Regions from separate parts of the Klebsiella sp. F11 genome, predicted to be linked through region 1. Evidence: predicted binding sites of a transcription regulator. Region 1 holds the regulator's gene; each other region holds the start of a gene.
What was found. The regulator LexA, encoded in region 1, represses DNA repair genes until DNA is damaged. The targets are predictions, from matches to a motif close to TNCTGTATGTACATACAGNA.
Positions count from the first base shown of each region.

Region 2: a site for LexA is predicted at 4,197-4,216, ahead of metR (HTH-type transcriptional regulator MetR). Genes of this name have one in related genera too.
Region 3: a site for LexA is predicted at 3,338-3,357, ahead of AC1M2H_RS27295 (DinI-like family protein). Genes of this name have one in related genera too.
Region 4: a site for LexA is predicted at 2,873-2,892, ahead of recA (recombinase RecA). Genes of this name have one in related genera too.

Region 1 is NZ_CM160060.1:5,269,303-5,277,390, forward strand. Features, by position in the region: gene AC1M2H_RS25890 (CsbD family protein) at 53-262, opposite strand; gene dinF (MATE family efflux transporter DinF) at 389-1,705, opposite strand; gene lexA (transcriptional repressor LexA) at 1,776-2,384, opposite strand; gene AC1M2H_RS25905 (diacylglycerol kinase) at 2,599-2,967, opposite strand; gene plsB (glycerol-3-phosphate 1-O-acyltransferase PlsB) at 3,097-5,520, shown strand; gene ubiA (4-hydroxybenzoate octaprenyltransferase) at 5,584-6,453, opposite strand; gene ubiC (chorismate lyase) at 6,466-6,963, opposite strand; gene malM (maltose operon protein MalM) at 7,150-8,088, opposite strand.
Region 2 is NZ_CM160060.1:5,382,604-5,390,691, forward strand. Features, by position in the region: gene udp (uridine phosphorylase) at 1-593, opposite strand, end outside; gene AC1M2H_RS26415 (dienelactone hydrolase family protein) at 861-1,676, shown strand; gene metE (5-methyltetrahydropteroyltriglutamate--homocysteine S-methyltransferase) at 1,751-4,015, opposite strand; gene metR (HTH-type transcriptional regulator MetR) at 4,248-5,201, shown strand; gene AC1M2H_RS26430 (carboxylate/amino acid/amine transporter) at 5,089-5,988, opposite strand; gene yigL (sugar/pyridoxal phosphate phosphatase YigL) at 6,077-6,877, opposite strand; gene pldB (lysophospholipase L2) at 6,945-7,937, opposite strand; gene rhtB (homoserine/homoserine lactone efflux protein) at 8,047-8,088, shown strand, end outside.
Region 3 is NZ_CM160060.1:5,557,910-5,565,997, forward strand. Features, by position in the region: gene istA (IS21 family transposase) at 1-927, shown strand, start outside; gene istB (IS21-like element helper ATPase IstB) at 952-1,707, shown strand; partial or broken gene umuC (translesion error-prone DNA polymerase V subunit UmuC) at 1,861-2,622, opposite strand; gene umuD (translesion error-prone DNA polymerase V autoproteolytic subunit) at 2,634-3,011, opposite strand; gene AC1M2H_RS27295 (DinI-like family protein) at 3,080-3,325, opposite strand; gene AC1M2H_RS27300 (hypothetical protein) at 3,531-3,761, shown strand; partial or broken gene AC1M2H_RS27305 (hypothetical protein) at 3,888-4,073, shown strand; partial or broken gene AC1M2H_RS27310 (hypothetical protein) at 4,122-4,383, shown strand; gene AC1M2H_RS27315 (IS256 family transposase) at 4,581-5,786, shown strand; gene AC1M2H_RS27320 (DNA methyltransferase) at 5,871-6,557, shown strand; gene AC1M2H_RS27325 (DUF1380 family protein) at 6,603-7,013, shown strand; gene AC1M2H_RS27330 (hypothetical protein) at 7,066-7,830, shown strand; gene AC1M2H_RS27335 (LysE family translocator) at 8,068-8,088, shown strand, end outside.
Region 4 is NZ_CM160060.1:3,686,336-3,693,064, forward strand. Features, by position in the region: gene AC1M2H_RS18290 (recombination protein NinG) at 1-237, opposite strand, end outside; gene AC1M2H_RS18295 (hypothetical protein) at 240-446, opposite strand; gene AC1M2H_RS18300 (DUF1367 family protein) at 446-1,042, opposite strand; gene AC1M2H_RS18305 (hypothetical protein) at 1,078-1,326, opposite strand; gene AC1M2H_RS18310 (DinI-like family protein) at 1,435-1,668, opposite strand; gene recA (recombinase RecA) at 1,716-2,828, opposite strand; gene AC1M2H_RS18320 (hypothetical protein) at 3,039-3,458, opposite strand; partial or broken gene AC1M2H_RS18325 (ParB/RepB/Spo0J family partition protein) at 3,455-4,239, opposite strand; gene AC1M2H_RS18330 (DUF977 family protein) at 4,232-4,567, opposite strand; gene AC1M2H_RS18335 (ATP-binding protein) at 4,575-5,324, opposite strand; gene AC1M2H_RS18340 (DNA-binding protein) at 5,327-6,235, opposite strand; gene AC1M2H_RS18345 (ClpX C4-type zinc finger protein) at 6,250-6,438, opposite strand; gene AC1M2H_RS18350 (hypothetical protein) at 6,514-6,729, opposite strand, start outside.

The sequences.
Region 1 (8,088 bases):
TTGTCGCGTTCGGGCAGGCAATAACAAAGGGTTAGCGCTCTAAATTTGCTCGCTACCAGCGATAGTCATTTTTGCTTTCCCAGTCGGACACCTCTTTCTCCGCCCGATCTTTAGCGTAACCGTAACGCTCCTGGATTCGACCGACCAGCTGATCGCGCTTGCCCTCGATGACGGTCATATCATCGTCGGTAAGCTTGCCCCACTGCTCTTTTGCTTTACCTTTTAACTGTTTCCAGTTACCGCCGATTTCGTCTTTATTCATGATTCAGTCCTCATCGTTCGGTGAGTTAACAGCCCGCTGTGTGCCGGACATAGAGTTAACTATAGATGAGAATGCTGGGTTGATTTTATTATTCGGAATCTTTAACCATATTAAAGACAGAATGCGTTATGAAAACCAGGTTCCGCGCCGCCAGTGCCGTCGCCAGATCAGCGCCAGCGACAGGCCCCGCAGCGCCAGGAACACCGTCAGCGCCAGCCACAGGCCGTGGTTACCGAGCACCGGCAGAGTCAGCAGGGTTAAGGCAAAGCCCGCAGCGGCCACCGCCATGCTGTTACGCATTTCGCTGCCGCGCGTCGCGCCGATAAACATCCCGTCCAGCAGATAGCACCAGACGCCAATCACCGGCAGAATCATCTGCCAGAACAGATAGCGGTCGGCGAGCTGCTGGAGCGAGGGTATCGAGGTCAGCAGGGCGATAATCTGCTCTCCCGCCACGCTGTAGATCAGCGCAAAAGCCAGCGCGACCATGCCAGATTGTCGGCAGGCGGCACGCCACACCTCCAGCAGCCTGCTGCCATCGCGCGCGCCGTAGGCCTGCCCGGAGTGGGCCTCCACGGCGTAGGCAAAGCCATCTAACGCATAGGCGGTGAAGGTGAGCATAGTCATCAGAATAGCGTTCACCGCCACGATATCGCCCCCCAGACGCGCGCCAAACACGGTCACCGCGCCAAAGCAGAACTGCAGCAGCAGGGAGCGCAGCATAATGTCGCGATTCAGGGCCAGCAGCCGCCGGATATCGCCGCGCCAGGCGCCCTTGAGCATAGCGAACGACACGCCGCGCAGCGTCAGTACGCGTTTCGCCATCAGCAGGCCAATGATAAAGGTGGCGTATTCGGCGCTCACCGTCGCCAGCGCCGCGCCCTGCACGTTCATGTGCAGGCCCATCACCAGCCACAGGTCGAGGACGATATTCAGCAGGTTGCCGACAATCAGCAGGATCACCGGCGCGCGGGCATACTGGACGCCCAGCAGCCAGCCCAGCAGCACCAGGTTCGCGAGCGAGGCCGGGGCGCTCAGCCAGCGGATTTCGAGGAAACGCCGGGCCTGCTCCAGCACCGCTTCGCTACCGCCGACGATATGCAGCGCCAGGTTAATGAGCGGCATACGAAACAGAACGATCAGCAGACCGGCGGCCAGCGCCAGTCCAAGCGGCTGCACCAGCGCGCGCGCCAGGCGAACGGGATCCTTTGCGCCGAACGCCTGCGACGTCAGGCCGGTGGTGCTCATGCGCAGAAAGAGCAGCAGCATGAACAGAAAGCTGGTTGCCGTAGCCCCGACCGCCACGCCGCCCAGGTAAACCGGGCTATCAAGATGGCCGATAACCGCCGTATCCACCAGCCCCAGCAGCGGGACGGTGATATTGGAGAAAATCATCGGTAGCGCCAGGCGCCACAGGGCCTTATCAGCAGCGTTAAAAAACATGGAGAAGAGCCTGAGCGAGGAGAGACAGCGCAGCATCACGCATCGGACGATGCTGCGTCAGAACAGAGGGTTACAGCCACTCGCCGTTGCGGATGACGCCGACGGCCAGTCCTTCAATAGTGAAGTTTTGCTCGCGCAGGTTCACCACGATCGGTGAAAACTCGCTGTTTTCCGGCAGCAGTTCGACGACGTTACCCTGCTTTTTCAGGCGTTTAACCGTCACTTCTTCGTCGATACGCGCAACCACCACCTGTCCGTTACGCACGTCCTGCGTTTTGTGTACCGCCAGCAGATCGCCGTCCAGAATACCAATGTCTTTCATCGACATACCGCTGACGCGCAGCAGAAAGTCGGCGCTCGGCTTGAACATGGCCGGATCGACCTGGAAGTGGCCTTCGATGTGCTGCTGCGCCAGCAGCGGCTCGCCGGCGGCGACGCGGCCAATCAGCGGCAGGCCGGGCTCTTCTTCAGTCAGCAGGCGGATGCCGCGGGAAGCGCCGGAAACGATCTCGATAGCGCCTTTACGCGCCAGCGCTTTCAGGTGCTCTTCCGCCGCGTTTGGAGAACGGAACCCCAAGCGCTGAGCAATTTCCGCACGCGTCGGCGGCATGCCCGTCTGGCTGATGTGATCCCTGATGAGATCAAACACCTCTTGCTGCCTGGTCGTTAACGCTTTCATCCCGCCCCCTGGGTGTATATACAGTTATGCTGTGAGTATATACAGCTAACGGTGATTTTGGAATCAAATTTCACACAAAAATCAGGAGATTCTTTTCTTTTGCCGCCCGCTACGGCCGGTTAGCACGGAGGAAGTTGCGGCGAAGCGCTGCTGCTCCACGCGGCGCAAAAAAAGCCGCGCGGAGGGCGACCGGGCGGCCTGATGCTGCGGAGGCTTAGCGATAGTGCGCCCACAGCAGCGTCACCCAGACGATCAGCGCGATGGCGATCGCCAGAAATACCGCCGCAGAGCCCATATCCTTCGCCCGTCCGGAAAGCTCATGGTGCTCAGGGCCGATCCGGTCCACCACCGCCTCAATCGCGCTATTAAGAATTTCGACTATCATCACTAACAGGACCGAGCCTATCAAAAGCACGCGCGTAACGGCGTCAACATCCAACCAGCAGGCGATCGCAATGGCAATAACGGTGGCGATACCTTCCTGACGAAAGGCGGCCTCATTTATCCATGCCGCACGAAAACCTTTCCAGGAATACCCAGCCGCTTTAATGATTCGGGTTAACCCGGTGGTATTATTGGCCATCAAAAGAACCTTTTTATGTAAATGACGTCAATGAGTGTACGCGTTTGCCGCGTGGCAACGGAAATTTTGCGCACTTTCTGTTATTCTTGCCGCGCATTTGCATGATTAACCAGAGGCTTCACATCGTTTATGTCCGGCTGGCAACGAATTTACTATAAATTACTGAATTTACCATTACGGCTGCTGGTAAAAAGCAAGTCTATTCCCGCAGAACCTGCTCAGGAACTGGGACTGGATACCTCGCGTCCGATTATGTACGTTCTGCCCTATAACTCGAAGGCAGACCTGCTGACGCTGCGCGCGCAGTGCCTGGAGCACGATTTAGCCGATCCGCTCGAACCGCTGGAAATCGACGGCACCCAGCTGCCGCGCTACGTCTTTATCCACGGCGGCCCGCGCGTCTTTACCTACTACACGCCGAAAGAAGAGTCCATCAAGCTGTTCCACGACTACCTCGATCTGCACCGCAACCACCCTGACCTCGACGTGCAAATGGTGCCGGTTTCAGTGATGTTTGGTCGTGCGCCCGGACGCGAAAAGGGCGAGGTCAATCCGCCGCTGCGCATGCTTAACGGCATTCAGAAATTCTTCGCCGTGCTGTGGCTCGGCCGCGACAGCTTCGTGCGCTTCTCGCCGCCGGTGTCGCTACGCCGAATGGCGTCCGAACACGGCACCGATAAGACCATTGCCCAGAAGCTGGCCCGCGTGGCGCGTATGCACTTCGCCCGCCAGCGCCTGGCCGCCGTCGGCCCGCGCCTGCCGGCGCGTCAGGATCTGTTCAACAAGCTGCTGGCGTCAAAAGCCATCGCCCGCGCGGTGGAAGACGAAGCCCGCAGCAAGAAAATCTCCCATGAGAAGGCGCAGCAAAACGCCATCGCGCTGATGGAGGAGATCGCCGCCAACTTCTCCTACGAGATGATTCGCCTGACCGACCGCGTGCTGGGTTTTACCTGGAACCGCCTGTATCAGGGGATTAACGTTCATAACGCCGAGCGCGTGCGCCAGCTGGCGCATGAAGGACACGAGATCGTCTACGTTCCGTGCCACCGCAGCCATATGGACTACCTGCTGCTCTCTTACGTGCTCTACCATCAGGGGCTGGTGCCGCCGCATATCGCCGCCGGCATCAACCTCAACTTCTGGCCGGCTGGGCCGATTTTCCGCCGCGGCGGCGCGTTCTTTATTCGCCGCACGTTTAAGGGCAATAAGCTCTACTCAACGGTATTCCGCGAATATCTTGGCGAACTGTTCAGCCGCGGCTATTCGGTGGAGTACTTCGTCGAGGGCGGACGCTCCCGTACCGGACGCCTGCTGGACCCGAAAACCGGCACCCTGTCGATGACTATCCAGGCGATGCTGCGCGGCGGCACCCGCCCGATCACCCTGGTGCCTATCTACATCGGCTACGAGCACGTGATGGAAGTCGGCACCTATGCCAAAGAGCTGCGCGGCGCGACCAAAGAGAAAGAGAGCCTGCCGCAGATGCTGCGCGGCCTGAGCAAGCTGCGTAACCTCGGCCAGGGATACGTTAACTTCGGCGAGCCGCTGCCGCTGATGACCTGGCTCAACCAGCACGTGCCGGAGTGGCGCGAGTCCATCGATCCTATCGAAGCCATTCGCCCGTCCTGGCTGACGCCGGCGGTAAACAGCATCGCCGCCGATCTGATGGTGCGCATCAACAACGCCGGCGCGGCGAACGCCATGAACCTGTGCTGTACCGCTCTGCTGGCGTCGCGCCAGCGTTCGCTGACCCGCGAGCAGCTGACCCAGCAGCTGGAGTGCTATCTCGATCTGCTGCGTAACGTGCCTTACTCCCCGGATGCGACCACGCCGCCGGCTTCCGCTAGCGAGCTTATCGACCACGCGCTGAAGATGAATAAGTTCGAGGTCGAGAAAGACACCATCGGCGACATCATCATTCTGCCGCGCGAGCAGGCGGTGCTGATGACCTACTATCGCAACAACATCGCCCATATGCTGATGATGCCTTCGCTGCTGGCGGCTATCGTCACCCAGCATCGGCGGATCGCCCGCGCGGAAGCGCTGCGTCACGTCAAGATGTTCTATCCGCTGCTGAAGGCCGAGCTGTTCCTGCGCTGGGAAAAAGAGGAGCTGGCGAGCGTTATCGATGCGCTGCTGGTCGAAATGCAGCGCCAGGGGCTGATTGTTCTGAGCGATGATGAAATAAGCATCAATCCGTCCCACTCCCGCTCCCTGCAGCTGCTGGCCGCCGGCGCGCGCGAAACGCTCCAGCGCTATGCCATCACCTTCTGGCTGCTGAGCGCAAATCCGGCGATTAACCGCAGTTCGCTGGAGAAAGAGAGCCGTACGATGGCTCAGCGCCTGTCGGTTCTGCACGGCATCAACGCGCCGGAGTTCTTCGATAAGGCGGTGTTCAGTACGCTGGTGCTGACGCTGCGTGATGAAGGCTATATTAGCGATACCGGCGACGCCGAGCCGGAAGAGACGCTGAAGGTTTACCAGATGCTGGCGAACCTGATTACATCGGACGTGCGTCTGACGATTGAAAGCGCCGCGCAGGATGGAGCGTAGCGCCTGAGACTTGCCCCGGCTTGCGCGACGTAAGCCGGGGAGTCAGGACCCTGCCAGAGAAAACTACGCCATATAGCCCATCGCCAGGCCGAGGAACAGCACCAGCCCGACGTAGTTATTGTTTAAAAACGCTTTAAAGCAGTCGTCGCGTTCACGGCGGAAAATCAGCTTCTGCTGCCAGAAAAACAGCCCCGCGGCGATAAACAGCGACCAGTAATATTCCCAGCTCAGACCGTTCAGCCACCCTACCGCCGCCATCAGGACCAGCACCGCGATCTGCAGCATGCCGATAATCAGGCGATCGTTTTCGCCAAACAAAATCGCCGTCGATTTGATGCCGATTTTAAGGTCATCGTCGCGGTCAACCATCGCATACTGGGTATCGTAGGCCACCGCCCACAGAATATTGGCGAGGAACATCAGCCAGCAGCTCAGCGGCAGCGATTCGCTCACCGCGGAGAAGGCCATCGGAATCGACCAGCCAAACGCCGCGCCCAGCACTACCTGCGGCAGGTGGGTGTAGCGCTTCATGAATGGATAGACCCACGCCAGCGCCAGCGCCGCCACCGACAGCAGAATGGTCATGGTATTGAGGGTCAGCACCAGCAGGAACGAAAGCAGCACCAGCACGACAAACAGCACCCGGGCCTCTTTCTCCGTCACCTCCCCGCTCGGCAGCGGACGGCGCGCGGTACGTTTAACGTGACCGTCAAATTTGCGGTCGGCATAGTCGTTGACCACGCAGCCGGCGGCGCGCATCAGCCACACCCCGGCGACAAAGACGGCCAGAATCCACAGCGGCGGGATACCCGGCGTCGCCACCCATAGCGCCCACAGCGTCGGCCACAGCAGCAGCAGCGCGCCGATCGGTTTGTCAGTACGCATCAGGCGGTGAAACGCCAACAGCTTATTCTGCGTCAGACTCCACTCCATTTTCTCTTCCTCTTAATACAGCGGCGATGCGGGCAGAAACAGTTCTGTCAGCAGCAGCGGTTTACCGCTCAGCCGCAGGCGGGAACGACGCCCCCAGAGCTCTGCATAACGCCCAATTTCAATAAAATCACGGGTTAACGTCGAAGACGTGAACAAATAGCGGCCCAGCGGCGTCTGCCCAAGCTGCTGCAGCGCCAGTTCGGGACCGCTCAGCGTCGATTCCGGGACGATAGTGCGCCCGGCCAGCCAGGGTTCATTATCGGCGCAGAGAATGATTTCCCGCAGCCAGTAACGCGCTTCATCCGGCAGCAGCGCCTCTTCACCGACCAGCGCCTCGCGTCCGACGAACGCTTCGTTGATCAGCATAACGCTAACCTTTTTTCCCTGCTGCTCAAAGCGTTTGGTCATTGAGTCTTCCAGCAGCAGCCAGTCGCGCAGCGAGGGTTCCAGCGGGGGCATAGCGGCAAAATAGCGCAGCGCACGCAGTTGCGTAAGCGCAGGATGTGACATGCCTGATTCTCCGATACATAACGTGAAGGCATTGTATCGCAGAATAGGCCAATCGGGGCGGGCAAACATCAAGATACGATCTTCCGCGCAACAGCCATGCAACAGAAGCCGCGCGCGAGAAAAAAGGCGCGTCCAGGCGGACGCACCTAAAGGCTGTGCCTAAACATCAGCATTGTGGGGAGACGATCACCCCTTGCCTTTTACACTGCTGATAAAGGTGGAACGGGCAGATTTCGAGCCAAGGCGTTCAGCTTCGTTCATCAATTTGAGGGCTTTGTCGATATCTCCTTTCGCAACCGCCTGCTTGATGCCGTTGTTAAAGTAGGTTTCCGTATCGTCCAGCATCGGCTCGCTCTTCGCCGCCGGCGCGGCGACCGGGGCCGGAGCGGCGGCCGGCGCGCTGTATACAGGCGCGGCCGTATTGCCAACGGTGACCGGACCCGGGCCAGAGGAGCCAAACAGCGGGCCAACCAGCACGCTGGAGCCGGAAGAGGTTTTCACTTTCAGGCTCAGGGAACCTTCGGTGGTGTGTCTGGCAATCGGGTCCGGAATATCCGGTACCGCATTACCGGTACCTTTGGCGTAGGCCTTCGCCGGATCGATTAATTTGGTGGTTTGCTGCAGATCCTGCGGCGTGGTAAAGACCAGGACGTAAATCTTTTGCTGGCCCAGCGCCGGCGTCAGGCGCATCACCCCTTCGAGGCGATCCGAGCTCATCACGCCCGGCTCGAGGTAGGTAAAGTAGCTGCTGGGGAAGTACGCAGATGGCGTCATGTTCTGGTCAAGGATCAGCACGTTCGGCGCAAATACGCTGGTCTGTTTGTTGACTTCGCTGGTCAGCGTAATGGTCAGCTCACCGATATTCGCCGGGACGCTATAGGCGGCAACCGGCCCGGTGATACCGGCGATATTCAGCGACTGTCCTGCCGTCGCTAAGCTGGTGGTCTGGGTCTTCGATTGATCGACCGGCGTCCAGGTTAACTGCTGTAGCGCGGAGGCGGGGATCGTCGGTGCGGCAGAGGTATTCTGCGGCACAAAATTCACATCGGCAAAACTGACTGCGGGTACGCTGGCCAGCAGGCCGGCGGACAGGCAGAGGGCAACGAGACTTTTATTCATTTTCAT
Region 2 (8,088 bases), 110 kb from region 1:
TCCATTTCGTAGTTCATCACGCCCATCGCCTGCCACTCTGCCATCGAGCCTTTAAAGCGGCTCACCACGCGGCCGGAGACGGTGTCATAGCGCTCCTGGCCCGGATAGAAGGTGTCGGAAGAGGCGGTCACGCCGATATGGGTCGTTGCGCCGATAGATTTGGCCGCTTCCACCAGCGCGGTGGTGCAGGCAAAGTCAGCGACGGCCGGATACTCCATTGGCGCGAAGTGCAGGCTCGCGCCGTCGAGACGCACGGATGCGGTGGTCACCAGAACGTCGCCAACGTTGATATTCGGCTGGATGGCGCCGGTGGTGCCGATACGCAGGAAGGTATTGATTCCCAGCTGGGCCAGCTCTTCCACGGCAATCGACGTTGATGGGCCGCCGATACCGGTAGAGCATACGATCACCGGCTTGCCGTCAAGCTCGGCGCGCCAGGAGGTAAATTCGCGGTGGGATGCCAGCTTGACCGGCTTATCCATCAGCGCGGCGATCTTTTCCACACGCTCCGGATCGCCAGGGACGATAGCCAGCGTAGCCCCTTGTAAATCGTTTTTGGTGAGGCCGAGATGAAAAACATCAGACTTAGACATAAAAAACTCCTCTGTGGGTCGAATTATCAGCAGAAGCAAAACGGTACTTTATAGAAGCCACCCGCTTAATTTTGTGACGACAATCACCATGAATGAAAATCATTGCAACTCTATTCCACTAAATAGTGAGATTCGTCACATTAACAAGTTATATTCGCTGCGCCTGAACAAAAGATAGCCTGTTTCGGGCACTGTGATTTGTTAACGACTGGTCTTAAGAGTCTATAGTTATCGATGCGCTAATAAATTAAGGGTACGGAGAATACCATGACCACAACCAAGCAACCCGGCTTTGCACCTGCAGCCATCCCGCATGCATCTACCGCCGTTCATACGCCGGAAGAGAGCATTACCGCCGGAGAAACCTCGATCCCTTCCCAGGGAGAGAATATGCCGGCGTACCATGCCCGGCCGAAAAATAGCGATGGACCGCTGCCGGTGGTTATCGTGGTACAGGAAATTTTCGGCGTCCATGAGCATATCCGCGACGTTTGCCGCCGCCTGGCGCTGGAAGGCTATCTGGCGATCGCCCCAGAGCTGTACTTCCGCCAGGGCGATCCGAACGAGTACACCGATATCCCAACGCTGTTCCAGGAGCTGGTCAGCAAAGTCCCGGACTCGCAGGTGCTGGCAGACCTTGACCACGTCGCCAGCTGGGCGGCGCGTCATGGGGGCGATGCCCATCGTCTGCTGATCACCGGCTTCTGCTGGGGCGGGCGTATTACCTGGCTCTACGCCGCGCATAATCCGCAGCTGAAGGCCGCCGTCGCCTGGTACGGCAAGCTGGTCGGGCAGAAAACGCTGAACTCCGCGAAGCATCCGGTGGATGTTGCCGTCGATCTTAACGCGCCGGTGCTGGGACTCTATGGCGCGAAAGATGACAGCATCCCGCAGGATACGGTAGAGACCATGCGCCAGGCGCTGCGCGCCGCCAACGCGACGGCGGAGATCGTGGTCTATCCACAGGCCGGCCACGCGTTTAATGCCGACTATCGCGCCAGCTACCATGAGGAGTCGGCGCAGGACGGCTGGCAGCGCATGCTGGCGTGGTTTGCCCAGTACGGCGGCAGCAAGAAGGCTTAAGCTTACGCTTTCGGTGCATAAAAAAGAGGAGGCCTTAGCCTCCTCTTTTATTGCCTTATTAGCGCAGCGGCGCTTCAGGCGGATTCGCGCAGGTTCTGCGCGGCTTTCACCATGTTAGCCAGCGCGGCGCGGGTTTCCGGCCAGCCGCGAGTCTTCAGGCCGCAGTCCGGGTTCACCCACAACCGCTCCGCCGGGATGCGCTGGGCGGCTTTCTCCAGCAGGGCTTCAATCCACTCCACGCTCGGGACGTTAGGCGAGTGGATATCATATACGCCCGGGCCGATTTCGTTCGGGTATTCGAACTCCTCAAACGACTCCAGCAGCTCCATGTCGGAACGCGAGGTCTCAATGGTAATCACGTCCGCGTCCAGCGCCGCGATAGAATCCATGATGTCGTTGAACTCGCAGTAGCACATATGGGTGTGGATCTGGGTGTCATCCTGCGCCACGGCGGCGTTGATGCGGAAGGCTTCCACGCCCCACCGCAGGTATGCATCCCAGTCGCTACGCTTGAGGGGCAGACCTTCGCGCAGCGCCGGTTCATCAATCTGGATAATACCGATACCGGCCGCTTCCAGATCCGCCACTTCGTCACGCAGCGCCAGCGCAATCTGCTTAGCGATGGTTTCGCGGCTGACGTCTTCCCGCGGGAAGGACCAGCACAGAATCGTCACCGGGCCGGTCAGCATGCCTTTCACCGGTTTGTCGGTGAGAGACTGCGCATATTTCGCCCACTCAACGGTGATGGCCTCCGGGCGGCTGACGTCGCCGATAACCACCGGCGGCTTCACGCAGCGCGAACCGTAGCTCTGCACCCAGCCGTTTTGCGTAAAGATAAAGCCGTCGAGATGCTCGCCGAAATACTCCACCATGTCGTTACGCTCGGCTTCACCGTGGACCAGCACGTCGAGGCCTAAACGCTCCTGCTCAACGATCGCCTGCTTAATATGTTCCGCAATGCCGGTACGGTAGCTGCTGGCGTCGAGATTGCCCTTCTTGAAGTCCAGGCGCAGGCCGCGAATCTCGGTGGTCTGCGGGAAAGAGCCGATGGTCGTGGTCGGCCACGCCGGCAGGTTAAAGCGGGCGCGCTGCGCCCGGGCACGCTCTGCGTACGGGCTGTGGCGCTGGCTGTCCCGGGCGGTAATGGCCGCCAGACGTTTTTCCACCGCGGCGTTGTGTACGCGGGTCGAGTGGCGACGGGCCTGAATCGGCGCGCTCCACTCCGCAAGCGCGGCGGTATCGCCGCTGTTCAGCGCATCGCGCAGCAGCGCCAGCTCGGCGCATTTTTGCAGGGCGAAGGCAAACCAGCTTTTCACTTCCGCATCCAGGCGGGTTTCCACGCTCAGATCGATCGGGCTGTGCAGCAGGGAGCAGGAGGAGGCCACCCACAGCGGACGTTTGCCGACGATCGCTTTAATTTGGCTATATTTCTCCGTGAGATCGGCGCGCCAGACGTTACGCCCGTTGACCAGGCCGGCGGAGAGCAGCCAGCCTGACGGCAGGCGCTTGTTGAGCTCGGCAACATCATCTTTACCGTGAACCAGGTCAACGTGCAGACCCTGCACCGGCAGCGCGGTGATGGTATTGAGGTTAGCGCTGACCCCTTCGAAATAGGTGGTCAGCAACAGCTTAACCTCGCCCTGGAGCGCGTCGTATGCCGGCCTGAAGGCGTCCAGCCACGCCTGCGGCAGCTCCAGCACCAGCGCCGGTTCATCAATTTGCACCCACTCAACGCCGCGTTTTGCCAGCTCCGCCAGCACCTGCCGATAGACCGGTAGAATGTCGTTCAGCAGCTCCAGGCGATCGAACTGCTCGCCCTTCACTTTACCCAACCACAGATAAGTGACCGGGCCCAGCAGCACGGGCTTCACCTTATGGCCCAGCGCCAGAGCTTCGTCCACTTCGTCCAGCAGCTGGGTCCAGGTCAGCTTGAACGTCTGACCTTTGACAAACTCCGGCACCATGTAGTGATAGTTGGTGTTAAACCATTTGGTCATTTCCGCCGCTGCCGCTGGCTCTCCGGTCGGCGCGCGGCCGCGGCCAATGCGGAACAGCGTATCGATATCGACGGAGCCGTCTTTGTTCTGATGACGAGCCGGCACGTTGCCCAGAAGCAGGCTGGTGGTCAGAACATGGTCGTACCAGGCAAAATCGCCCACCGGCAGCAGATCGATACCCGCCTGCTTTTGCTGCTCCCAATGGCGGGCACGCAGTTCGCGCCCCACCGCCAGCAGCTCTTCACGGGTCGTATTACCCGCCCAATAGCTCTCTTGCGCTTTTTTCAGCTCGCGGCGTAGGCCAACGCGGGGGAAACCGAGGGTGTGATTAATAATTGTCATTTTTTGAGCCTCATGATTTGCAAATCCTAAGGATTTTAAATTCAGAGAAGGCGGCAAACTTGCTCATCCCCGGGAGCTTACTGAAGTAAGTGACCAGGTGAGGAAGTGCGGCCAACGCACCATAAATTCGAAAGATACAGGATTTAGACGTCCAGATGTTTACACATCCATAATTGGCGGTTACTGTATATTCCTCAAGCGCAAATTATTCATGCCGAAGTGAAGGACTTTCATGATCGAAATTAAACACCTGAAAACGCTGCAGGCGTTGCGGAATAGCGGTTCACTGGCGGGCGCTGCGGCGGCCCTGCACCAGACCCAATCCGCCCTGTCCCACCAGTTCAGCGATCTGGAACAGCGCCTTGGCTTCCGCCTGTTTGTGCGTAAAAGTCAGCCCTTGCGCTTCACCGCCCAGGGGGAGATTTTGCTGCAGTTAGCAAACCAGGTGCTGCCGCAAATCACCCGCGCCCTGCAGGACTGTAACGAGCCGCAGCAAACCCGGCTGCGTATCGCCATTGAGTGCCACAGCTGCATCCAGTGGCTGACGCCGGCGCTGGAGAGCTTCCGCGCCAGCTGGCCGCACGTTGAGGTTGATTTCCAGTCCGGGGTCACCTTTGACCCGCAGCCCGCTCTCCAGCAGGGCGAGCTGGATCTGGTGATGACGTCCGATATTCTGCCGCGCAGCGGGCTGCACTATTCGCCGATGTTTGATTTTGAAGTGCGTCTGGTGCTGGCGCCGGATCATCCGCTGGCTGTGAAAACGCGGATTGCGCCGGAGGACCTGGCCGCGGAGCTGCTGTTGATTTACCCGGTGCAACGCAGCCGCCTGGATATCTGGCGCCACTTCCTGCAGCCGGCGGGCATCAGCCCTCAGCTGAAGAGCGTCGATAACACGCTGCTGCTAATTCAGATGGTTGCCGCGCGCATGGGCATCGCGGCGCTGCCGCACTGGGTAGTGGAGAATTTTGAACGCCAGGGTCTGGTGGTGACCAAAACCCTGGGCGAGGGCCTGTGGAGCCGGCTGTACGCCGCGGTGCGCGACGGCGAGCAGCGCCAGCCGGTTACCGAAGCGTTTATTCGCTCAGCGCGGAACCACGCCTGCGATCATCTGCCGTTCGTCCGGAGTGCGGAGCGACCCAGCGGCGATGGACCCACAGCGAGGCCAGGATCACCAGAGCCCCGATAATAAAGCTCGGCCAGTGGGGCTGCTCCTGCCAGATGGCAAGATTAACCAGCAGCCCGGCTGGAACATGGACGTTGTTCATGATGCCCAGCGTTCCGGCATCCACCTGCGTCGCCCCGTAGTTCCACATAAAGTAGCCCAGGCCTGACGCCGCCACGCCGAGCCATACCAGAATACCCCACTGGAGGGTGGTCGTCGGCAGCCGCTGCGGGTTGCCCAGCATCAGCCAGGCCGCAGCCGCCACCAGCAGCGCCCCCATATAGAACCACGCAAAAGCGTTGTGCTGGGGCATCGGCCGCAGCTCCATTAGGCGTTTGTAGCCTACCATGCCGATGGCAAAACAGATATTCGCCAGCTGCACCAGCAGCAGCCCGGTCCAGAAATGATCGCTCACCTTATCGTAGCGGATAATGGCCGCTCCCAGCACCGCCAGCCCGGCGCTAAGCAGATAGCCCCAGCGCAGCTTACGCCCGCTGATCAGGTCATAAATCAGGGTGATATAGAGCGGCGTAAATACCGTGAACAGCAGAAATTCAGAGACCGTCAGGTAGAGGTAGGCGCGGAACGATAGCAGATACATAATGCCAAGCTGCATGGCCCCTACCAGCATATACAGCACGATAGTCCGCGGCGACTGCCCGCGGGTGCGCAAAAACGGCAGGAACACCAGCGCCGCCAGCCCAACGCGCATCAGCGCCGAAAAGTAGCTGTCAACGCTGCCCGCCAGGTATTCGCCGATCAGGCTAAAGGAGAAGGCCCACAGGATGGTGGTAATAATCAGTAGCGCCACAATGAATGTCTCTCAGGAGGAAGTGCACTCATTGTAGCGAAGAGTCAGGTTGACAACTGGACAATAAATCGCCAGTCGTCAATCTTTATCAGGAGAGATAGAGCCTGCGTAGATAGTGCGGCACTGCGTCGTCAGCGTTGCTACCAATCACCTCCAGCTCGGGGTGAAGATCTTTCAGGCGCTGGTGCGCGTTCAGCATAATGCAGCCTTTGCCCGCCATCGACAGCATCTCCGCATCATTCATGCCGTCGCCAAAGGCGATACAGTCCTTCAGGCCGTAGCCCAGCATTTTGGCCACCGCTTCGAGGGCATGACCTTTCGATACGCCGCCCGCCATCACTTCCAGACAGGTCAGGGTTGAAAAGCTGACGTTTACGCGATCGCCCCAGCGGGCGTTGATCGCCTGCTCCAGCGGCAGCAGATGCTGATGATCCTCGCAGGTGAAAAACACCTTGCTGATCCCCTGAGGATCAAGCTCGCCGGCTTCGTACAGCTTGTAGTTAAACACCGCCTCTTTGAAGAAACGCATCTCTTCCGGGCGGTGGCGGTTCATGTACCATTCGTCGTCGCGATAGACGTTGGTAACGACCCGCGGATCGCTGCGCATCATCTCAAACAGATCGACGGCAATATCGCGATCGAGGTTATGGGCAAATATCTGATTCCCCTCGCTATCGTGCACGCGCGCGCCGTTAGAGGTGATCATGTAGGACTTAATGCCGAGATTATCGCGAATCTGCCCGACATCGATGTAATGACGGCCGGTAGCAAACACAAAATTGATGCCGCGAGCGGTCAGCAGCTGCAGCGTCTCTTTCGCGTAGGGGGTTAAGTAGTGATCGGGGGAAAGCAGCGTGCCATCTAAGTCAGACGCAACAACCTGGTACATAAAAATGTTAACCTCTAAGCAGGGCGACGAGCGTTTTCGTCGGTTTAAGAGCCTATCCCATCAGGCTCTAATTGTGTCGAGTGAAAAAATCGACAATGGCATTGAGCGCGACTGAGCGCATGGCGTCCTTTTCAAAAAGGATCTCATGGTATGCCCCTTCTATGACAAGCGGCTTATTACCTTCGCAGGGGTGGCCCGCCGCAGCGCGAAGCTCGCAGTAGCGTTCGTGCATGCGGTTGTCGACCACGCGTTCTTCTTCAGCCTGCAGCAGCAGCGTGGGGGTAATATCTTTTTCTACGCCAGCCAGCGCCTCTTCGCCCGCGAGGATCCCCTCGCGCACCCAGTGGTACGTCGGCCCGCCGACCCTCAGCTGGGGTTCGTCCGCATAAAAACGCAGGTTACGCCGGTAGCGCTGGCGGCTATGCGTCAGGACGTTAACCGAGAAGGGCAGCGCCCGCCAGCGGCCGGTGCCGATGGCGTACTCTTCACGAATGCGCTGATAGCCCTCAGCCCAGTCGAGAATATGGCGCACCATCCAGTCCGGGAGGCGCATAACGATCCCGAACATCGGCGCGCATAGCGCGATGGCGTCACAGTGCTGCTGGTGGCGTTGCAAAAATAGCGTCGCGATGGCCCCGCCCATTGAGTGGGCCAGTATAAAGCGTTTTCGCCAGTGGCCGGGCGCCACTTCCTGCTGCCAAAGCGCGGCGAGATCGTCAACATAATCGCTGAAGTTGACGACGTGGCCGCGGTGGCTGTCGGTTAATAAGCGCCCCGATCGCCCCTGTCCGCGATGATCGATAATCATCACGTCAAAGCCGCTGTGGAACAGATCGTAGGCCAGCTCGGCGTACTTCACGTAGCTTTCGATACGCCCCGGGCAGATGACCACCACCCGGTCGTGTTTTTTAGCGCAGAAGCGCACGAAGCGGACCGGGATGCTGTCCACGCCCGTAAATTCCGCTTCTTCCCGCTGTTGCCAGAAATCGGTCAGCGGCCCCATAGTAAAAGCCGCAAACTCGTTTTCTCGTGTGTCCCAGTCCTTTTGCTGCCCAAACATCGGGTTTACACCCCTGTTAACCGCCAGAAATCGTTTTTTTATCGTGTATCACACAAGGCTTACACAATAGCGTATTGTGGCATAAAAACAGACAATCAGGGAGTTTCTCATGACGTTCGAGTGGTGGTTCGCCTATCTGCTGACATCGATT
Region 3 (8,088 bases), 290 kb from region 1:
ATCCCCGATAACCTCAAAAGCGCGGTGAAAAAGGCCGATCGCTATGAGCCTGTCATCAACGACAGCTATCAGGCGCTGGCGGAGCACTACGGCACCGTTATTATCCCGACCCGCCCCTATAAGCCGAAAGACAAACCGAAAGCAGAAAACGGCGTCCTCATTGTCGAAAGATGGCTGCTTGCCCGCATCCGCAATGAAACCTTCTATACGCTCAGGGCGCTGAATACCCGCCTGCGGGAGCTGCTGACGGATATGAATAACCGGCCAATGAAAGGGTACGGCAACCAGACCCGTGCAGAGCGCTTCCGCATGCTGGATGCACCGGCACTCTCACCGCTGCCTCTGGTGACGTATGAATACAGAGAATACAAGGCGGTGAAGGTCGGTCCTGACTACCACGTTGAATATGCCCGCCACTGGTACTCGGTCCCGCACGAACTGGTTGGTCAGCGTCTGTCGCTGAAGGCGGGTCAGTCGGTGGTTCAGGTCTGGCACAAGGGGCAGTGCGTGGCGCAGCATCCGCGCAGCTCGCATGAGTATAAGCACTCCACCAATCCGCTTCACATGCCGGCTCAGCACCGGGGGCACGGTACCTGGACACCGGAACGTCTGCTCGAGATGGGGTGCAGCATCGGCCCGTTCACCGGCAGAGTGGTTGACGCCATGCTGAAAGCAAAGGCCCATCCGGAGCAGGCCTACCGCGCAGTCCTTGGCCTGACTGCGCTGCAGAAAAAATATGGCAAAGAGCGGCTGGAAAAAGCCAGTTGCGTCGCCTGGCACTATAACGCGCCGGACAGACGGTTCATCGACAACCTGCTGCGTCACCACCGGGAGAACCAGGAGCTGCCGTTATCCCGTCATAGCGAGCAACACTCAGCAACGTCACCTGAGCATGAAAACCTGCGCGGCCCGGGCTACTACCATTAACTGCCAACCAAAGGAACCTGTTGTATGAGCGATAACCTGTTGAATAAACTGACCCAACTGAAGCTTCCGGCGATGGCCGGTAGTCTGATACGCCAGCGAGAAACGCCCCAGACCTACGACGAGCTGTCGTTCGAGGAACGGCTGACCCTGCTGGCCGATGATGAGTTGCTGAACAGAGAAAACGGTCGTGTTGCGCGGCTGAGAAAAAGCGCCAACCTGAAGTACCAGGCAGCCCCGGAGGGGCTGCATTACCCGGTCTCACGGGGGTTGCGGGCCGAACAGATGCGGGAGCTGCTGAACGGCCACTACATCACCCACAAGAAAAGCCTGTTGATCACCGGTCCGACGGGGTGCGGAAAAAGCTGGATAGCCAATGCGCTGGGTGAGCAGGCATGCCGACAGAAACACAGCGTGCAGTACTGGCGTACGGGGCGGCTGCTGGAGATGCTGGCGCAGGGTCGTGTTGACGGCAGCTGGCTGAAGCATCTTAAACAGTTGCAGAAAACGCAGGTGCTGATACTGGACGATCTGGGTCTGGAGCCGCTGACCAACGCGCAATGTAACGACCTGCTGGAGATAATCGAAGACCGCTACGGACAAAGCAGCACCATCGTGGTAAGCCAGTTCCCGGTAGACAAGTGGCACGGTCTGATGGAGAACCCGACAACGGCCGATGCGATCCTGGACAGGCTGGTGCATAACGCGCACAGGCTGATACTCCAGGGTGAGTCAATGAGGAAAAATAAACCGGCAGTGGAAAGCGACGAAAAAACAGGTTAAAAAGCAGCAGGAAAAGTTAAGTTCCCGGTTGATCGAATAGATGCGAATCGCTGATCGAACTTCGATGCCAATCCGTGATCGAATAGAGCGGAATACGCACTAAGTTACCAGTACTGGTTTAATGGCTACATACGGCACTGGGTTTACGCTTACAAAACTCCGGCTGCAGACAATCTGCTGTTTCGGGGGAGGGGCTTCTTCCAGCGAAATACAGGCCTCTCCGTTCAGCTCCCGGACCGTTCTCTCCTGCACCACGTTAAAGTTTTTTCTGATGAAGGCCGGATCCGCGCGCGCCAGCTGCAGCGCTGTGGTGATGCCCATCGTGTTCAGTTTCTTCCCGATGCGGCGTCCGACGCCCCAGATTTCCTCCACCGGCTGCAGCGAGAGCAGTTTCTCCGTCCTGCGGCGATTTCCTGCCGTTAATGCCAGTATGCCGCCAAATTGCGGCCATTCTTTTGACGCCCACTGGGCGGATTTTGCCAGTGTTTTCGTGGGGCCCATCCCGACGCCGATGGTCAGTGCGGTATGGCGGAGAACATGCTCACGCAGCTGACGACCGAAATCCTCAAAGGCGATGCAGTTGTCGATGCCGGCGATGTCGAGGAACATCTCATCAATACTGTACTGCTCCACGCGCGGTGACAGGTCCTCAAGACAGCGCATCACGCGTTCTGACATACTGTGATAAAGCGAATAATTGCTGGAAAACACCGCCACGTTGTGCTTTTCCGCCAGCGCCTTCACCTTAAACCAGGGGGCGCCCATCGGGATATTCAGCAATTTTGACTCCCTGCTGCGTGCGATGACGCAGCCGTCATTGTTGCTGAGCACTATCACCGGCCTGTCGCGCAGGTCCGGGCGAAACACTTTCTCGCAGCTCGCATAGAAGCTGTTCACGTCAGCCAGGGCAAACATACCGGCACTCCTTACAGGCGGGCCCGGGTACGGTGAATGAAGTGCATCACCACCCCGAACAGGGTGAGTTCTTCCGGCCAGAGCGTCGGATAAGCGGGATTCATCGGCTCCAGGGCAGGGCGGGGGTGCAGGCGCAGCCGCTTCACGGTAAACCCGCCGTCCACCTCCGCAATCACCACGTCGCCGTCCACGGCGGTTTCCGCCCGGTCCACCACCAGAATGTCGCCGTCATACAGACAGAGGTCTTTCATGCTTTCCCCGCTGGCGCGTAAAAAGTACGTCGCGGCAGGGTGACGTATGCACAGGCTGTTTAAATCGAGCTCCTGCTCAATATAATCCCCGGCAGGGCTCGGGAAACCCGCCGCACAGGCATCCGCAAACAGGGGCATCTGCAGGGAAGAGGGCGCGGCCGGAAGCGTGAGCACCGCCTCCGGGTCAAACAGGGGCTCCCTGCGACTCATTCCGGCAGCCATGCGTCATCCTGCCAGATGGCTTCGAGCATGTTCATGATGTCCGACTTTTCCTGGTCGCTGCGCGCGCCGCTGACATCCAGCGCAGTCTGCGAGCTTTTCCCGATATTCAGCCAGAGTTGAGGGTAGCGTGGTGTCAGGCGGCGCTCAATTTCCTGCTGCAGTGCGGCAAAGGTACCGCTGCGCATGGCTTTCACCTGCTCCGGAGAAAAACGAACGGAAATCTGTAACATGATGCACCTCATTACTGTATGGATGTACAGCTATTATTTTTCCGTTCGGCAGAATTTGCAAGCCTCTTTATACAGGTCTGTGCTGATTCCCTGCTGTCATGGCGAAAAGAGCGAGTGGCGGAAAAACGGGGGGCAGGACTGCACAGGCGCAGGTATCCTGTCATATACAGATATCCGATGTGTTTTTTTCCCCGAGGAGCGCTTTATGTCACCCGGCTTCAGAAATGTTCTCCGGTTTGCCGGCGTTCCCGTCGACAGCCGTGAACCGGTACGCAGAAAATTCGGCAGCCGGCTGATACTGACCGTGACCCTCTGCCTGCTCCCGCTTCTGGTGTTCGACGTACCGCAGTGGGTTTTTGTTCTGTCGCAGGTTATCTGGGGCGCAGGCGTGTATATCGGCCTGTCTGTGGCCGGGGATACATCCCGGTACCGCTGATTATTCCCTTCCGGCTGTTCAAAAAAGGAACAGTCGTTGTGACGCCTGTCTTCCCGTGGCTCTCCGCTGCCTGCCTTCAGGTTATCCACAGGGTTAAACAGATGCATTGTGGACAGATGTGCCGGTGACGGGCACAGGTGGTTGTATCCGGACGGCGACGTCTGGTTTAACAGCATCATTCTGCTCGATGACCTGGAGACCCGTATCCTGCACGGTCTGAAATTCCTCGACACCTGGCGTGTCTTCGGTAAGCCGGAGGCGCCAGTCGTCTGCGACGAGTGGGGCGATGACTGGCGGGATATCACCCGCTGACCTTTTCCTGACCGGGCGTTCTGCCCGGTTTTTTTACCCCGGCAAAGGTTGTCGCCTCATCCCGGCTCCGCTTTTATCCGCGACGGCGTCGCGGGGAATGAGACTGCCGCACGCTGCCAGTGTCTCGCGTCCGGTCTGGTACGGGGCGGGCGGCTTTTCCGCTCCGGCCCGGCGTCGTTGACAGTTTACGCCAGTCCCTCGCCCTTTAAGGAACGCCCTTCAAGCCGCTTTTGCGGCATATCCTCGCCGTCGAAAAGACTGACGGCTGCGGTATTCCACAGTCGGCCTGACCCGTGACCGGACGCGATGAACAGGCAGCGTGCGGCAGGGAACGGTATCGCGGTGATGCCTCCTGCCCCCTCTGACTACAGGAGTGCTGCCATGTCCAGATTCATTCTCGGGGGTAGAGTCTTAGGACGTGGTGTAAATTCAGCAGGATGGTGAGCGCCATCGGCTTATCCGGTAAGGTAATGGTTACGAAGACATTATCTTAAAAGGAACAAACCGATGGCTGACAACAGCATGACATTCAGCAATACCCTGATGCAACTTGGCGGTGAGGACTTCCTGCGTGAACTCACCGAATTTATGCTCAACCGCATCATGGAAGCCGATGTCACCCAGCGCATCAACGCGGAACCTCATGAGCGAACGGATGAGCGTGAGACTTACCGTAACGGCTACCGCGACCGTCAGTACAACACCCGCGTCGGCACGCTGGACCTGCGTATCCCGAAGCTCCGGGAAGGCTCGTACTTCCCGTCCTTCCTCGAGGCCCGCAGGCTGTCGGAGAAGGCGCTCAACGCGGTTATCCAGGAGGCGTGGATAAATGGCGTCTCCACCCGCAAGGTGGACGCCCTGGTGCAGTCGATGGGGATGACCGGCATCTCCCGCAGCCAGGTGTCGTCCATCTGTCGCGGCATCGATGAGCGTGTGCAGGCGTTCCTGCAGCGACCGCTGGAAGGCGAATGGCCTTACCTGTGGCTGGATGCGACTTACGTGAAGGTGCGCAAGAACGGCCGGGTGGTCAGCGTGGCGGTGATAATCGCCTGCGCGGTCAGCTCGGACGGTCGCCGGGAGATTATCGGGATGGGCATCGGTGAGTCAGAAGCGAAAGCGTTCTGGCTGGCCTTCCTGTTGGGTCTGAAAGAGCGCGGCCTTGAGGGCGTAAAGCTGGTTATCTCCGACGCGCACAGCGGGCTGAAAGCGGCAATACAGCAGGTGTTCTGTGCCAGCTGGCAGCGCTGCCGGGTCCACTTCATGCGTAACGTTCTGGGCCGCGTCAGCAGGGCGAACCAGTCAGTGGTGCGCGCGGCGCTGCAACAGGTGTTCGTGCAGACCGATGAGAAAAGTGCCCATGCGACCTGGCGTGAGGTCGCCGGCCAGCTGGAAAAAAGCGCGCCGACAGTCACGGAGATGATGGACGAGGCGGAAGCAGACGTGCTGGCGTACTTCGCCTTCCCGAAAGCGCACCGGGTGAAAATCCACTCCACGAACACGCTGGAGCGTCTGAACAAAGAGGTGAAACGGCGTGCTGATGTAGTGGGCATCTTCCCCAACGAAGAGAGCATCATGCGGCTGCTGGGTGCGGTGCTGACGGAGCAGAACGAGGAATGGCTGCTACAGAACCGCTACCTGCCACAACACAGCATGGCGGAGATAGACCAGACCGCTGAAGAGGACGTAATCGAAGCGCTGCCGGTCAGCGCATAACAGGCCCATTACCGGACCGGAGAGCTGGAACCGAATTTACACCACCTTGACGGACTTGACCTTCTCGGGGACTGTACTGACGTGATGCGCGGATTTCCCGACCGTGCCGTTGACCTTATTGTGACCGATCCGCCTTACCTCGTCGGCTTTAAGGATCGTTCAGGCCGCCAGATTGCCGGCGACGTCACCGATGAATGGCTGGAGCCTGCCACCCTTGAGATGTACCGCGTGCTGAAAAAAGACGCGCTGATGGTCAGCTTCTACGGCTGGAACCGCGTTGACCGCTTTATGGCGGCGTGGAAAGCGGCGGGGTTCTACGCCGTGGGGCAGATTGTGTTCACCAAAACCTATGCCTCCAACCGCCGCAGCGCGAAGGGGCGTCGCGGATTTGTGGATTACCGCCATGAAGGGGCCTACGTGCTCGCCAAAGGCCGCCCGGTGCCACCTGAAAAACCGCTGCCGGACGTGCTGTCTTTCCCGTACACGGGTAATCCGCTGCATCCGACCCAGAAGCCGGTGGAAGCGCTACAGCCGCTGATTGAGTCATTCAGTGCCCCCGGCGCGATTGTCCTCGACCCGTTTGCCGGCAGCGGCTCGACCTGCGTCGCCGCATACCGCGCCGGACGCCGCTATATCGGCATCGAAATGCTGGAGCAGTACCACCGGAAAGGGGCCGAACGGCTGGCCGGGCAGAGCCTGCGACGCATCAACACCTTGCTGAATGAGGCTTACAACGAAGCCCTGATGCTCGACGAATCTTTTAAGGACTGAACCCCGGGCGGCGAGGCCGCCCCACTGAATCACGGAGAAAACACCATGCTGTACGGCACCCGTAAAGAACTCAACAAGAAACTGAAACGCATGTTCGGCGACGAAGAACGTTACGCCCTGCTGGTCTGGACGAAAGAGGACGTGATGGCCCAGGTGGAGAACATGACGGAAGACGAAGCCCACATTGTGCTCGAACTCATCGGACAGGCAGGCACCGGCGACCATGCCGAAGAAGGCGTGTCATTTTGCACCGTTCAGGCGCTGTATGCGGGCATTCAGGAGAGCACCCGCCGCGTCACTGTCCCTGCCGGTATGCTGGCGAAACTGACCTGTATCGCCGGGCAGGCGCTCAGCGAGGAGGATGCGCGGGTCTGGCCGCTGGTCTGCCAGCAGTATCCAACCGTCGCCGACGCGCTGGCAGATATCAACTGGCTCAGGCAGCAACTGGCCGCTTAACGCACCCGCCCCGCCAGCGCTGCGGGGCCATCAACCGGATCAGGAACAAAACATGAGAAATGAAACCCTTAACGCGCTCATCCTGCGCCACGGCGACCGCCTGCTACGTCAGGCTGGCTGGCCCGATCCCATTGATATGACACCGGTTGCACCGGACACCGTTCCCGGCTGGCTGGCCGCCTGCGGCTCGCTTGATGCCGCGCAAATCCTGGCGCTGACGACGCACCTTTGCCAGCCTCTCACGTATGGCCGGGCGGAGTTGTTAACCGCCAGCGCCCGGCGACTGGCGGGAACCCCCGCGCGTCTGCATCTCTTTCCGGCGAAGGCATATCTGCACCCCGAACGGCTGGCTGACTGTCAGGTTATCCGGCTGCCCTACGCGCAGGAGTGGCTGACGGCGGCGGAATGTGACGACCTGCTGGCCTTTCTGAAAGCCTCAGCAGACCAGATAGCGGAAATCGTGCGCCGGGATGCGCAACGCCTTGCCGCTGCCCTGCAACCGTCCTCCGCCCCGCGCCTGATGGAGAGGCGTATCGGTGACTGGCGGCTGCTGGCCGACGAGTACGATCATGACAACGGGCTGGACGAAAGCGAGACCGACAGGCTGGATCAGGTTCTCGACGCCATCCTGCTGCGCGATGCGCGTTTCTGCCCGGTCCTGCTCACGCTGGTTAACGAGCGGGAGGAAAACATAGAGGGCGCAGACGTTATCACTGACATGCTCCGTTTTCCGGGCGATCCGGCCCGCCGCTGGCTTGATCGCTGCGTATTACGGTACGTGGTGAGCGAGGCCCGCGCCGTCAGAACTCAGGCGTGACACGCCGGAACAGTGGGGGAGGGGAGACCCTCCCTTGTCTGCCTGCCATCGCCGGAGGTCCGGTGCGATAAGATACCCTCTTAATTTGCAACTTTCTATTGAGTCTAAAAGGATTCAATCTAGATGGGGGGCATGTGTAGGTCAGCACTGAGCGAGGAGCAGACCTTTAAAAATGATATTAAATAGATTGATTGCAGGGAACTAAATGATTAGCATCTTCTCTTTCGGACAAAGAAAATGACTGTTAACGATTCCCTC
Region 4 (6,729 bases), 1.6 Mb from region 1:
GCGCCATTGAGATTTTGTTTTCAGCTCAATACGCTTAGCCCGGCGGCGTTGACGGCCCTCTTTCTCCGATTCGCGCTGACGCTGTAGCGCCTTTTTCTTTGCGGTTTCTCGGGCTTTTGCCGCCTGTTTTTTGCCGATCGCGCTGGCGCATTCGAAGCAGCAAACGGTCTGCCCTTCCCGGGCCGGATAGAACCACTCGCGACAGTGGGCACATTTACGGCGAGATCTCTTAGCCATGCTCACCCCCACATCCGGTTACGCCAGCGGGAATCCGGGCGGGGTGGATTCTCGTCCTCCACCAGTTGCGCGCTGACGGTCCAGGTAAGGAAGTCAGGGTTTAAGCTGCGTTCAACTTTGATCCCCCGCTGCCGGTATTTAGCCACCAGCTCGTCTGCCTGGGCTGTTGTGCATTCGGTGTGGGCGAACCATGATTTTTTCATAGTCATCACCCCGCGAAGCTCAGCAACTGGCTGGCAGCATTCTCTGCCTCAGCCGGAGAATGAAATTTGCGACGCAGAATGTAGTTCCACAGCACGTTCAGCACCGATTTGTAGACGCCGTTAAACTGGCTGTCGTCCATGCTGGCGAAGGAGATGGATTTGGCTATTCGGCGACGGCTGCCATCAGGCATCTGGTATTCGTCGTAGAAACCGGCCTGAATGGTTGCCCACTCGCGAAAGGATTCGAAATTCTTCAGCAGCGCCATATCACGGGAACGAGAAAGCCCCACCGAAGAGAGGTACATCTCTGCGGCGTTATGGAGCGCAGCGCGCTGCTCCATGTCAGATGAAAGGAAATCGGCATACCCGGAGATAAGAGCGCGCTCGGCTGGCTCAATGAGTCCGCCAGTCGGCGTCCAGTAGTGATATCCAAGCGTAAGAAGCTTGAAAAACTTTTTGTGGAAGGCGTAGTTGCGGGGCTTGCGGAACTCACCGCAGAGCAATTGCCCGACGGGAATCAGTTGCAGGTATTCGCTGGTTCCCGGCTCAGCAGAAATCAGGACGTTTTGAAAGCTTTTCTCGAATTGCAGTGTTTGCGCCATGGTATATCTCCGTGGCGCAGTAGGTTAACGGTTGTTCAGGCCGTTGATTTCATATTATCAGAAGGTGGAATGAGGCGGTAGCCCAGTCTTTCAGCAAACCTCATGAACCCATTAAGCGTAAAAATTTCTTCATCAGACAATAATGGTCGCATCGAAACAATACCATTAGACCTGTATATCAAATGTCTTCCAGAGGAAGGGAAACTACAGATGATTGCTCCATCAGATCTCCTTACGACATCATACCACGCGTGACCATCGGGAACTTCAACACTATCACTCACACGATCCCCCAGAGCGACATTCCGACGCAAAAATAAAATCCGGTAGCAGCATCAAAGGGAAACGCTTGTTGCGATACTTTAAAAATGCCCGCCACCTTTAAAGGTGAATTAATAAAACCAGTCGTCAGCGCTTTTCCACGTTTCCTGGAGAATATCCTGTATACGTTGCTTGTCTCCGTCTGCACCACCGATTACGCTAAGGCCGTCTGAGCCTGCTACCCGGATCCGTAATAAGCAGTCTGCATAATCTTTGCTGATGCGACGCAGGAGTTCTTCTTCAAGAGCTGGCACAGCACCGTCTGGTAAAGATTTACTCTTATCAATCGTCAGTTCAATTTTCATTATCTCTTACCACGTCAGGCGACAATGACAAATCATGTTCGCGACAATTATTCTTCGGATTCCGTGTATGCCTCAGTTTCATCATCGTCGGATACGGTTTTTTTGCGGGAGGATGCTGGCAGTTCAGCGTCCGGACGCAGATACCATTCGCGAACCTGCAACTCTACGTCGGCAAACACCTCTGAATTCTGCTTTAACCACTCCATAGCGTTTGCCTTACCCTGCCCGATGCGTTCAGTGCCCAGGCTATACCATGCTCCCACCTTAGTGATGATTTTGGCATTTTCGGCCAAGGTAAGAACCTCGCTTGCGCGGGAGATACCTTCACCATAAAGAATATTGAACTCAGCCTGACGGAATGGTGGCGCCACTTTATTTTTTACAACTTTAACGCGGGTTTCATTACCTACCGGATTATTGTCCTTATCTTTCACAGAGCCGATCCGGCGCACATCCATACGCACCGATGCGTAGAATTTGAGGGCATTGCCGCCGGTTGTCGTTTCGGGATTTCCAAACATTACGCCAATTTTCATTCGGATCTGGTTAATGAAAATAACAATTGATTTAGAGGTATTGATGTTTCCCTTCAGCTTGCGCATCGCCTGACTCATCATGCGCGCATGCAACCCCATATGAGAGTCACCTATTTCACCTTCGATTTCTGCCTTTGGCGTGAGTGCGGCTACAGAGTCAACTACCACCACGCTAACCGCGCCAGAACGGACCAGGGCATCAGTGATTTCGAGAGCCTGTTCTCCCGTGTCAGGTTGTGCCACCAGCAGATTATCAATGTTAACGCCCAGCTTTGCCGCATAAGACGGATCAAGCGCATGCTCTGCGTCGATGAAAGCACACTGAAGCCCCAGCCGTTGCGCGATGGCTATTGCAGATAGCGCCACCGTGGTTTTGCCAGATGATTCCGGGCCGTATATCTCAACAATTCTGCCTACCGGGAGACCGCCGCCCAGCGCAATATCGAGAGACAACGAACCGCTGGAAATGGTTTCAACAGCCATGCAAGAACCTTCACCCAGCCGCATAATTGAGCCTTTACCAAACTGCTTTTCAATTTGCCCCATGGCGGACTGTAGCGCTTTTGATTTTTCTTCCTGAGTAACAGGTTTCTCATTCAAAACTTTCTTCTTGTCGTTCGCCATGGTGGATTCTCCTGACAGGTATTGATATATGTATTTATACACAGTACTGTTTGAATATACAGTACACCTGTAACTAGGAATGATCAATATCTTAAGAGCGCGAATTGTTAACTATGCAGTGGTGGCCGCAAAAGAAAACCCGCCGTAGCGGGTTGAATTGATGCGTTTTTTTAAGCTGCGATATCTTTTGACTGGCATAGCTCCGGCAAATTAGCCCTCACCAGTGCCTCGGCGAACGGTGGCGGGGGTTTCTGGCAGCAATCTGTAGTCGCAGGAGCCCTGCCACCCGTTTTCAGCTGACGGCTTTTCGTAATCACACTCAGTGGCCTGTTGGATAATCACGCCCCAGCGGGTTGTGCCTGCTTCCTCCGGCCATCCATCGCCAGCATCCCCGCGATAATCATCGATCATCTCTTCAGCCGCTTTGATTGCCTCTTCGCGAGTCGGGTACGTCTCAAACCCTGCATCATCGCTGTACATGAAAAAATTGCGCCCAGCCTTCAGCCCTACGTTCTCCGCAGCCAGCTGCTGATAAGACCTCGCCAGCTTCAGAAACTTTTCCTCTCTGATCGACAGCTCGCCTGCGCTCTCCAGCGACTGAATCAGCTCGTTTACCGTTTCGATGTTCATACAGCCTCCCCGAGCACCCAGCGCAGAGCCGCGGCATACTCACCACTGACACCGTCGAGGGCTTTGGTTATTTCTTTGCGAGATTTGACCCGCGGCTTTGCATCGCCGAGAAACTGCCACTGCCGGCGGGCTTTCTCGTGCCCCCTAGTGCCGGCGGTCGCCGTTTCGAGTTGCTTAACTTTTTCCCGCTGTTCTTCAGGCGGAAGCGTGCCGAGCTGGCGAGCCTGGGTAAATGTGACGGTCCCGGCTTCCACGGCGTCTTTAACTGCCTGAGTGGCATCCAGCAGCGCAAGCGTTGTGCGAACGGTTGGAATACTGACGCCGAACATCAGGGCGAGGTCCTGTTCGTCATGCCCACGCTCCAGCGCGTCGGCCATTTTTTTCGCCCGGCCTAATGGAGTGTCCGCCTGGCGGATTTCGTTTGCGCTGACCATCGCCTGCGCCATACGAACGGCAGAGCCACGTTTAGTTACTGCTGGAACCAGCAGCGGGGATTCACCCGATTTTACCAGGCGCTTATTGGCTTCCAGGGTGTGGCGACACGCTGACGTCCATCAACCACACAGGCCAGCCCGCTTTCGGGGTCCTTCCAGACAATAATCGGCTCAAGCACACCCTGATCCATGATGTTCAACACCATCGCCTCGTTGATGGGCAGGTGAATACGCTCGTCGTAAAGTGGATGCGCTTTGTCAGTTACCAGATGCAGATTTTCCGGCTCGAACATCAAAACGTTCGTCTTGCCGCTGGCGCCGTAAGCGTCGATTGAATTTTTAGCCATGCATAGCCTCCTGAATATCTAAAACGCGTTGAAATACTGGACTACCGAGCAGGCTGTAATTCAGTCCGGTTGCTGCTTTTGGCGCCAGCCCATATCGCTTCATGTCAAAGTCGATGACGGCTCGCTGGTCGCGAAATAAACCTAATCGGCCGTGACGAACAACCTCACCGGTAGCCTCTGCATCGCGGAAATATTTCTGGACGGTGTCACGGCACAGACCCAGTTTTTTAATTGCGTCTGCGGTCGTCAGGCGGCCATGCTGTCGGGTAATGCGGATAATCGCGCGGATGTATTCCCGGCGCTCTGTAGCTGATAGTGCCTTAGCCATACATTCCTCACTTAACGACGCGCAGGTGGCGTACGTTTTTGCGGTAACTATCCCAGTCAAAATTCACCCACATGCCGCCGTCCATCTGGAGCCTGTCAAGAATCCTTGCCCCGAGGGTTTCCTTCAGCGATTCATAGTTCAGGTTGGTCAGGATGCCGACAGGACGCATGGATGACAGGCGGCGATCGATAACCTGATTCAGAATGACCTTTTCGCCGCTGCTGCCGCGCTGAATGCCTACTTCGTCGAGGATAAGCAAATCTACCCGGCAAAGGTCGTCCAGAAGCGAAGCCTCCGACTGCCCGCCGTCGTAACATTCCCGAACGCGTAACATCAGATCCGGGATGGTCACCACCAGCACAGAGTGTCCACCAGCTAACAGGTGATTACCGATTGCCGCGGCAAGATGATTTTTCCCGGTTCCCGGCGCGCCGCTGAATACGAAGCTGGCAAATCCGGAACCGAAGTTCTGCGCATAGCTTTTTGCCATTGTGAGCGCCCGGCGCTGGCCATCGCCTGCCACCTGGTAATTTGCGAACGTGCAGCTCCGATGCAGATCCTGAATGCCTGCGCGTCCAAAGATTTTCTCAGAGCGTGCGCGTTGATTCTGCTTGTCCAGTTCCTCACAGCGCTTGCGCCCTTCCTCGGCTTGCCAGGCACGCCACTCATCGACGCTGCCGAACTTCGGCTCTACACCCGGTGGGATGAGTTTTTTCAGCCGTTCCAACGCACTACCAGTACCAATCATGTTTTTCATCGTTACCCCCTGAACCCACTAGGAATTGATTTGCCGGGTTGGGACACCGTGTTTGGGTCCCGTTTTCCAGCAGGCGCTACGAACGTCCACAGCTCCTCGTAGTGCTTTGAGGGTCCAAAGAACGTAGATGCCTGTTTCACGAACTCGGTATGTAGCTTTCCGGCAGCTGTTACGTAATCCGCGTACCTACGAACGCCATCGGTTAGCTCCTGGACTGTTGCGCCTGATTTAATTCGGGCAGTCCAGGCTTTGAACGCATCGGCCTTGCTGTTGCCACCGGCACGTTTTGGGTATTCCCGCCATGCCTGTTCGAACTCTTCCGGGTATTTGCTTTTTGGCTTTTCAGATGGAGCATCATCGGAAGCCCCACCTTCTGGGGGCGTGGCGTCGCCATGCCCCAAAAGATCTTTATCTTGTTCTTGTTCCTGATCCTGTTCCTGATCTTGGCTTAGTAGCCCCTTCGTGGCCCCTTCCAAAATTCGGCATGTTTCACGTTTAACATCCAGATGAAAATCATTTTTGTAACGCTCGTAAAACGATGAAAGAAATGAATTTTCAGTAAGTGACGCATACTCGTTCCTGACCCCTGCGCAGCGGTTATCACCCGCCTTTAATGCTTTGCCTACCTGATAGGCGGCCATTTCATGCACCCAGACCATCTCAGTGTCCTCGTCATAGCTACAAAACCCCGCTTCGATGGCACTTTTAAGCCCCTTCGAAGCCCCTTCCAAACCCAAGCCCGTTTCATGGGCGATGTAGAGAATTGGCAGGTAATACAATCCGAGCATGTTTGCGTGTGGCGAGGTCATCAGATAGAACGAGACCACCTGCGCTTCAGCGCCTTTTTTCCGCAGTTCACGGCCTGTTTTTCCAAGCCAGAATTGCGGTGCGACTGTTGCATAGTCACGCATAGATACTCCTGAACTTATGACGTTGGCTTATCGGTCTTTTCGGCGTACTGAAAAACCATTTCGACGCACAGAAAGACGCATTTTTGGCAGATAGAGACTCCGGGCCCGGCAATGAGAACGCCTGCAACCTCAACATTGCTCGCGCCGCAAAAAGAACACTTGTGAGTTGGCTGGATGTTTACCTCAACACGGGTTACTGACATACTTACCTCGCAATTACCTCTTCGTTTTTGCACCTGAAAGTCGGTACTGTTCGAGCAGTCCGGCTTTCGCCTTTTTCAGAACAACCCAGCCTGCTTACTACCCTTTCGTACCGCTCGCTTAGCTTCACGGCGCTCCGTTGTGCTGGTTTGTTTCTCTGCCCACAAGCGGCCATGTCTGAGCGCGTCATCAAAAATCGCGCCTTTCCGGCTGGCTTGTGACATCCGGTTGTATAGGTCCTCAACATGCCTTGCCCCCCCCTGAGCCACAGAAAGCGAGAAGCCCTCCTGAAG